DNA from 2 places in the Mesorhizobium sp. ISC11 genome. Region 2 is predicted to be linked to the other one. Evidence: predicted binding sites of a transcription regulator. Region 2 holds the regulator's gene; the other holds the start of a gene.
The links. The regulator LexA, encoded in region 2, represses DNA repair genes until DNA is damaged. The targets are predictions, from matches to a motif close to TGTTCNNNNTGTGTTCNG.

Region 1: a site for LexA is predicted at 1,724-1,741, ahead of dinB (DNA polymerase IV). Genes of this name have one in related genera too.

The regions. Positions count from the first base shown of each region.
Region 1 is NZ_JAVSPW010000001.1:525,607-529,707, forward strand. It holds gene RPF88_RS02680 (cupin domain-containing protein) at 1-437, shown strand, start outside; gene dinB (DNA polymerase IV) at 447-1,694, opposite strand; gene RPF88_RS02690 (winged helix-turn-helix transcriptional regulator) at 1,816-2,232, opposite strand; gene RPF88_RS02695 (dihydrofolate reductase family protein) at 2,336-2,935, shown strand; gene RPF88_RS02700 (2OG-Fe(II) oxygenase) at 2,959-3,702, opposite strand; gene RPF88_RS02705 (methylated-DNA--[protein]-cysteine S-methyltransferase) at 3,699-4,101, opposite strand, start outside.
Region 2 is NZ_JAVSPW010000001.1:1,801,434-1,805,534, forward strand. It holds gene kynA (tryptophan 2,3-dioxygenase) at 1-75, shown strand, start outside; gene kynU (kynureninase) at 153-1,400, shown strand; gene lexA (transcriptional repressor LexA) at 1,811-2,551, shown strand; gene RPF88_RS09000 (ComEC/Rec2 family competence protein) at 2,545-4,101, opposite strand, start outside.

The DNA.
Region 1 (4,101 bases), 1.3 Mb from region 2:
AGGGCGAAGGTCCGCGGTTCGGGGGCCGGTCCAGGCACCTGACTTATGCCGCGCTGGGACGCTCCGACTATCATGTCGGCATGCTGATCGAAGCGCCGGCGCCCGGCATGCGCTTGGCGCCCCGGCACTATCACATGCTGGAAGAGGAGCATGCGCTGATCCTGGAAGGGGAGGTGATGCTGCTGCTTGGCGAGGAGCGCCACGAAATGAAAACCGGCGATTATGTCTGCTTTCCAGCCGGCCTGGCGGTCGGGCATTCCTTCCTCAACAGCGGCACGGGGCCGTGCCGTTACCTGATGATCGGCGAGAAAAATCCCAACGAGGTCTGCGTCTATCCAGATTCCAACAAGATGGCGGTCGACGCCTTGCGCCGGCGCGACGGCATTTTCGACATGGGAGCGGTGAGGCGGTACTGGGACGGCGAAGAGATGGAGTAGCCCCCGGCTTCACAGCTCCTTCTCCGCCAACTCCCTGAATTCGTCGGGAACCGAGCGCGCCGCCTCCAGTGCCACGGTGCCGTAGCCGACCGCCTGTTTGCCGAAGCGCTCGCGGATCTTGTCGATGGCGCGATCGGCGTCGAAGCGTGCTAGGCCCTTCTTCGTGCCGGGCCGGCGCCTCTCGTCGGCGAGGCCAAGCGGCAGGTCGAGCTGCAACTCGAAGCTTTCCTCAAGATGCGAGACCGAGATCGCCAGCAGCGAGATCGTTTTCTCCTGTGGATTGTCGGCAAGCACGCCGCGCACCAGATCGCCGGCGATCTCGGCCAGCATCGCGGTTGCCGAGATCGGCTGGTCAAGCGTGATCGAGCGGGTGACGGCTCTGAGATCGGCAAAGCGCACGCGTACCGTCACCGTGCGGCCGGGCCTTGCCTTGGCGCGCAGCCGACTGGCGACGCGGTCGGCCAGATGCAGCAGTGTCGGCACGATGACCCGTGCCATAGCCGGCTTCTGGCCAAGTGCCGATTGGGCGCCGGCCGAATGCGCGCGGCGCTTCGTCTCCAGCTTTCGCGGGTCGCGGTTCCAGGACAGGGCGGCGAGCTTTTCGCCGGCGGCGGGACCGAGCAGGCGCGTCAGCGCGCCGCCATGCGCCCTGGCCAGTTGACCGATGGTCTCGACGCCGATCTCGGCCAGCCGCGCCCTGGTCGCCGGGCCGACGCCCCACATCAGTCCGACCGGCAGATCATGCAGGAAGGCGAGTTCGGTGCCGGGTTCGACGACCACCAGCCCGTCGGGTTTGGCGACCTGCGAGGCGATCTTGGCCAGATGCTTGGTGCGCGCCACGCCGATCGAGATCGGCAGGCCGAGTTCGGCCCGCACGCGGCGGCGGATGGTTGTCGCGATCTCCTGCGGCGAGCCGAACAGATGCGTGCAGCCGGCGACGTCGGCAAACGCCTCGTCGATGGAAATGCGCTCGACCACAGGCGTAAAATCGTCGAGCACCTTGATCGCCGCATCGCCCAGCCGCTGGTAATGGCTGAAATTGCCGCCGACGAAGATCAAATGCGGGCAGAGTTCGCGCGCCTTGCGCCCCGGCATGCCGCCACGCACGCCGAAGGCGCGCGCCTCATAGGAAGCGGCGAGCACGACGCCGCCGCCCACCGCGATCGGCTTGCCGCGCAGCGACGGATCGAGCAACTGCTCGACAGAGGCGTAGAAAGCGTCGAGATCGGCATGCAGGATGGTGGCTGTCGTTTCCATCGACCGCGCATCCGCAGTTGCTGATAGATTGGAACAAATAAAGAACAAAGATGGATCGTTGTCAAGCGAAGGGCGATTGGGTGCGGCAACAGCCATGCCGGTTCGGCTTGAACGCAACCGCCTAGACACTATGCTCCGTTCGCAGCGCCGCTTTCATCTTTTCCAGCGCTGCTTCGCCGCCTGCCGCCAACTGGTTGGCAATCCTGGCCAATCTCTCGTCGGCCTTGCGGTGCCTGCTGCCCCAGGCGCCGAGCGTCGCCAGCACCGGCAATAGGTCGATGCCTGCTTCGGTCAGCCGGTAGACCGTTCTCAAGCCATGCGTCGGGTCGTCGCTTCTGGTGAGGATGCCTTCGTCCTGAAGCGTTTGCAGTCGCTCGGCCAGCGTGCGCGAGGAGATGCCTTCGTCGGATTGCAGGAATTCGCGAAAGTGCTTTTTCCCGGCGAAGACCATGTCGCGGATGATGAGCAGCGTCCAGCGGTCGCCGATGAGTTCGAGCGACAGGTTGATCGGGCAGTCGGATTTTTCGCGCGTCGCCATCTATGGTTCCATTTCTAAATCACTTTACTATTGACATCTTTTTGGCCTTGCGTCAACAGTTCCAAATGTAAACTGTTTTGCGATAGCCGTGAGGAGAATGACGGTGAAAAAGCTGTTCCTGCAGATGCAGATGTCGGTCGACGGCTTTGTCGGCGCCACCGAGGACCATTCCTGGCAGCTCTGGGAGTGGGGTGACGAGAGCGCCTGGGACGATGAGCTGAAGCAGGACTTCAACGCTGTCTTCACAGGCGTCGATACCATCCTGCTCAGCCGCAAGATGGCGCAGGAGGGCTATCTCACCCATTGGGGCAATGCCGCCAAGAAGTTTCCGCACGATCCGTTCTACGCCTTTGCGCAACGCATCGTCGACGCCCGCAAGGTGGTGCTCAGTGATAAGCTCAAGCAATCGGCCGGGGAGCCGGTCTGGGAGCGCACGAGCGTGGCCAGCGGCGACCTGCCGCGCGAAGTCAATGCGCTGAAAGCGGGCGAGGGCGGCGACATGGCCGTGTTCGGCGGCGCCGGTTTCGCGTCGGCGCTGATCGCGGCCGGGCTGGTCGACGAGTTTCAGCTTTTTATCAACCCGGCGGTGCTGGGTGCGGGCCGCCGGATTTTTGATCAGGGCGGTCTTAGAAACCTGCGGCTGCTCGGCTCGAAGGCCTATGACTGTGGCATGGTGGTCAGTCGCTATGCACCGGCGGGGTGAGGGGACCTCCATCTTCTCCCTGCTCACTTCGCATCGTGAAAAATAATCCCGACCGTGTGGCGCATGCCTGAGCGCAGCCGGCTGACGCCATGACGCAGGTTGACGCGGTAATTGCCTTTGGTGCCCTGCACCGGCCGGTTGTGGACGGCAAAGACAACGGCGTCGCCCTGGCGCAGCGGCACCACCTCGACCCGGCTCTGCATGCGCGGCCGCTGCTCGGTCAGCGCGAACTCACCGCCGGTGAAATCCTGGCCCGGTTCGGAGAGCAGGATCGCCACCTGCAGCGGGAAAGCGAGGTCGCCATAGAGATCCTGGTGCAGGCAGTTGAAGTCGCCAGGCACATATTGCAGCAGCAGCGGCGTCGGCCGCGTCTGGCCGGCGGCATGACACTGATCGAGAAACGCGGCATGCGTCGCGGGATAACGCATGGCCTGCCCCATCCGCTCGTTCCACCGATTGGCGACCTCGGCCAGCCTGGGATAGAGCGCGCTGCGCAGGCCGCCCAGAAGGTCGGGCAAGGGATAGCGGAAATAGCGGTACTCACCCTTGCCGAAGCCGTGCCTGGCCATATGGATGTGGCTGCGGAAATGCTCTTCTTTGGGATAGAGGCCGGCGATCTCCCGGCATTCTTCGGGCGACAGCAGCTTTTCAATCACCGCGCAGCCGAAACCGTCGAGTTCGGCTGCAAGGGCGGGCCAGTCGTAACCGGCGACACGCGTCTGAGCAGCTTCAACCGCCGATGCGGCAACCCTAGCATGGGCATTCATATCGTAGCCTCCTTGTCGATCAGAGCGCGCTTGCGCTCGAGGCCCCAGCGGTAGCCCGACAGCGTGCCGTCGGCGCGGACAACACGGTGGCAGGGAATGCCCAGCGCAATCGCGTTGGCCGCACAGGCCGTCGCCACGGCACGGGCGCCGTCCGGCTGGCCGAGGCGCTGGGCCAGCGCGGCGTAGGTGATGGTGGCGCCGCACGGGATGCCTCGGAGCGCCTCCCACACGCGCTGCTGGAATGGCGTGCCGCGGCGCAGGTCGAGCGGCAGGTCGAGACCGACGCCAGGTATTTCGACGAAGCGCGCGATTGCCGCGAGATCGTCGCGCAAGGTGGCCCGGTCTTCGACCAGTAGCTTGCCCGGGAAGCGATGGCCAAGATCCCGCTCCAGCGCGTCG
Region 2 (4,101 bases):
GGTGCTTCGTATCTGAAGAAAATGCTCGAGGTCGTGCTGTTTCCGGAGCTGTGGACGGTCCGCACCCGGCTCTGACATCATCGAAATGAGAACAGGCTCACCGAAGGGACGCTCTGTGGCGGAAACCCTTCGCGAACAACCGGGGACTGACCATGAGTGGAATTCCTGATCTCGCCGCAGTCGAAGCGATGGATGCCACGGATCCGCTGCGGGCCATGCGCGACCGTTTCATTCTGCCGGAGGGGGTGATCTATCTCGACGGCAATTCACTGGGGGCAGCATCTCATGCCGTTTTCGGCGAGCTGCAGCAGGCGGCGACGCAGGAATGGGCCCAAGATCTTATCCGAGCCTGGAACACGGCCGGATGGTTCGAGATGCCGATCGAACTCGGCGACCAACTCGGACGCCTGATAGGAGCCGCGGCCGGCCAGACCGTTGTCTGCGACACGACATCGACCAACATCTACAAGGTGCTGCACGCAGCGATGGAGATGCGGCCCGGCCGGTCAGCCATCGTCGCCGAAGGTGACAGTTTCCCCACCGACCTGTACATCGCCGAAGGCGTGGCCTCGACCCGGGATGGCGTCCTGCTGCGCCTCGCGGGTGTCGACGCGCCGACCATCGAAGAGCTGATCGACGAAAACGTCGCGGTGGTGCTGGTCAACCACGTCAATTACAAATCGGGTGAACTGCGCGACATGGCGGCGCTGACGCGCAGGGCTCATACGGCCGGAGCGTTGATCGTCTGGGATCTCTGCCACACCGCCGGCGCCCTGCCCGTCGAGCTCGATCAGGCAAATGCCGATTTCGCTGTCGGCTGCACGTACAAGTACCTCAACGGCGGTCCGGGCGCGCCGGCCTTCATCTATGCCGCGCAGCGCCACCACGGCGATATCAGCCAGCCGCTCAGCGGCTGGTGGGGCCATGCGCGGCCCTTTGCCTTCGAACGGGGTTATGTTGCCGGCACCGGCATCCGCCGTTTTCTGTGCGGTACGCAACCGGTCCTGTCGATGCGGGCGCTCAAAGGCGCGCTTGCCATCTGGAGCGACGTCGACATGGCGGCATTGCGAAAGAAGAGCGTCGCGCAGACAGAACTGTTCATCCAGCTCGTCGAAGCCAAGTGCGGCGCCTACGGTCTCACGCTGGAGACTACCCGCGACGCGACCAGGCGCGGCAGCCAGGTGTCGTTCCTTCACGACCATGGCTATCAAATCATGCGGGCGCTGATCGAGCGCGGGGTGATCGGTGACTTCCGCGCACCGTCGACCATCCGTTTCGGCTTCACGCCGCTCTATGTCAGCTACAAGGATGTGTGGCTGGCGGTTGAGGTTCTGGAAGACATTCTGCGCACGGGTGCATGGAAGGACCAGCGTTTCGCCGTCAAGGAAGCCGTTACCTGACGCACCGATCCCGGCGATCCGCCGTCGCTGCCCTCACTGCCTGGCAAATGACGGAGAGCTGAATTTCCAGCCAAAATGCCCAACTGACGTTGGCGTTTTGGCTCCGTTTCGTTCACGGCCAACGAACGTCCCGAAGGTTGCAATCGCCCCTTGTCGAGGTCGATCGACAGATAATGCCAAGCTTTGGTAGGGGATAAGCCACAGGTCATTAACCATAACAATTTCAATGTGAGCAGGCGCATTGCCGAAGGTGGCGCCCGTCGATCGTAACCCGCTGGCAAGCGCCAAATAATTTCAGCAGCCTTAACAAATTCATTAAACTTTAAACGGTTGCAGAACACAACTGGAACAGATAGTGTTTGTTCTGGGTTTGTTTTTCGATTCTGGTTTCAGGGAACCTGGGGGCCGCCATGCTGACACGCAAGCAACATGAACTGCTGATGTTCATCCATGAACGCCTGAAGGAGAGCGGCATTCCGCCATCCTTCGACGAGATGAAGGAGGCGCTCGACCTTGCCTCCAAATCCGGGATTCATCGGCTGATCACGGCCCTTGAGGAGCGCGGCTTTATCCGCCGGCTGCCCAATCGGGCCCGCGCGCTGGAAGTGCTGCGGCTGCCGGACTCCATCGCGCCAGGCCTCAATGCGGCAAAGAAGTTTTCGCCAAGCGTCATCCAGGGCAGTCTTGGTCAGGGTGGTGCTCTTGGCCGGCAGATCAAGCCGGCGCCTTCGCGGATGCCTTCGCCCGGCAATGACGACGATGCGGTCTCTGCCGTTTCGATCCCGGTCATGGGTCGCATCGCCGCCGGCGTGCCGATCGATGCCATCCAACATCAGACGCATTCGATTTCGGTGCCGCCGGACATGATCATGGGCGGCGCGCACTATGCACTGGAGGTCAAGGGCGATTCGATGATCGAGGCCGGCATCTTCGACGGCGACACCGTTATCATCCGTAACGCCGACACGGCCAGCCCCGGCGAGATCATCGTGGCGCTGGTCGATGAAGAGGAAGCGACGCTGAAGCGGTTCCGCCGCAAGGGCGCCTCGATTGCCCTCGAAGCCGCCAATCCAGCCTATGAGACACGGATTTTCGGGCCGGACAGGGTCAAGGTGCAAGGCAAGCTCGTCGGCCTGATCCGTCGCTACTGAGACGGCTGTGGGTTGACCACTGGCTTCTCGGGTTTCTTGAAGGGTGCCAGCCCCCTCGCCTCGCGAGAGTATTTGCGTTGCGTGTGCCAGGGCCGATATGGGCTGTCCACCGCGAAGCTGATCGTCGCCGGCGTGGTCGCCGATTGGCGATCGAAGAAGACCGCGGCACTGCCTTTGCGAGCCAGTTGCCGCTTGGTGATGACGAGAACCAGTTGGTTATGACAGGCGTCATAGGCGGTGGCGTCGTTGACGACGATCAGCTCGGCGAAGCCGCAGGCTTTCCAGGTGTCCTTGCGGTCCTCGACATAGGCAATGATCGCACCGGACATGTGCCTGGCCACGCAAACGCCTGAGGAGCAATAGAACGGCGATCCCGGCGGTAGCTCAACGGCATCCGCGACGTCGAATTGCCCATCCCTGTTGTCGAACACTTCCGGAACGACGATGGTTTCCGATGTCAGCGCGCGTTTCCAGTTGTCGACGGTGAATTCGTTCGGCCGTTGCCGGCTAACGGCAAGCTCACCGCCACCGATCGGCAACGCCACCAGCCGGGCGTCTTCCGAGATCAGCACATCGGGCGTGCGCGTATCCGAGACGGTCAGCAAGCCTGCCAACGCGAATGGCAGAGCCGCGAGCCGCAGCCATGTCGTCGCCATCGTCGCGATGACCAGGGCAATGGCCACCAGCAGGACCGACTGTTGCGAAATCAGCCCGACCCCATCGACAGGCGAACGCTCGGAGATCCAGCCCGATATGGCGATCATCATCGTCAGGCCCTTGCCCATCAGGTAGAGAGCTGGCCAATCCAATCCGAAAGGCATCAGCAGCGCGCTGGCGACGGCCAGGAACATGACGACGGTGACGATCGGCATAACCGCGAGATTGGCGAACAGGCTGAGCGGCGACACACGCTGAAAATGCCAGATGGCAAACAGCGTCGTGGCGCTGCCGGCGATGATCGAGGTCATGGCCAGACCAATTGCCGCCAGCAGGAATTTTCGTGTCAGGAACCCGGGCAAGGATCGCTTCGGCGGCGGCGGTCTTGCTTTTCCCGCGCGGTGATCCGCCCAGCCGGCATAAGCGCCGACCAGAGCCGCGGTCGCGGCGAACGACATCTGAAAACTCGGGCCGACCACCTCATGCGGCGACACCACGATGACGGCGATCGCCGAGATCGCCAGATTGCGCATGGTGAGTGCTGCTCGATCGAACAGAACTGCAATCAGCATCACTGCCAGCATGATGAAGCTGCGCTCGGCGGCGACGACGATACCTGAGATGACGAGGTAGGCTGCGATCGAGAACAGTGCGGCGGCAGCGGCATACTTCTTGACCGGGCGACGCGCGGAAAGATCGGGAAACAAGGCGAAGGCGCCGCGCAGCAACCCCATGATGGTGCCGGCGACCAGAGCCATATGCAGCCCCGAAATGGAGATGATGTGGTAGATGCCGGTACGTCGCATCGCCTCATTGATGTCGTCGGGAATGCCGGCGCGCACGCCGACGATCAGCGCCGCGGCGATCTCGCCTTCGGCGCCGCCGACGCTCGC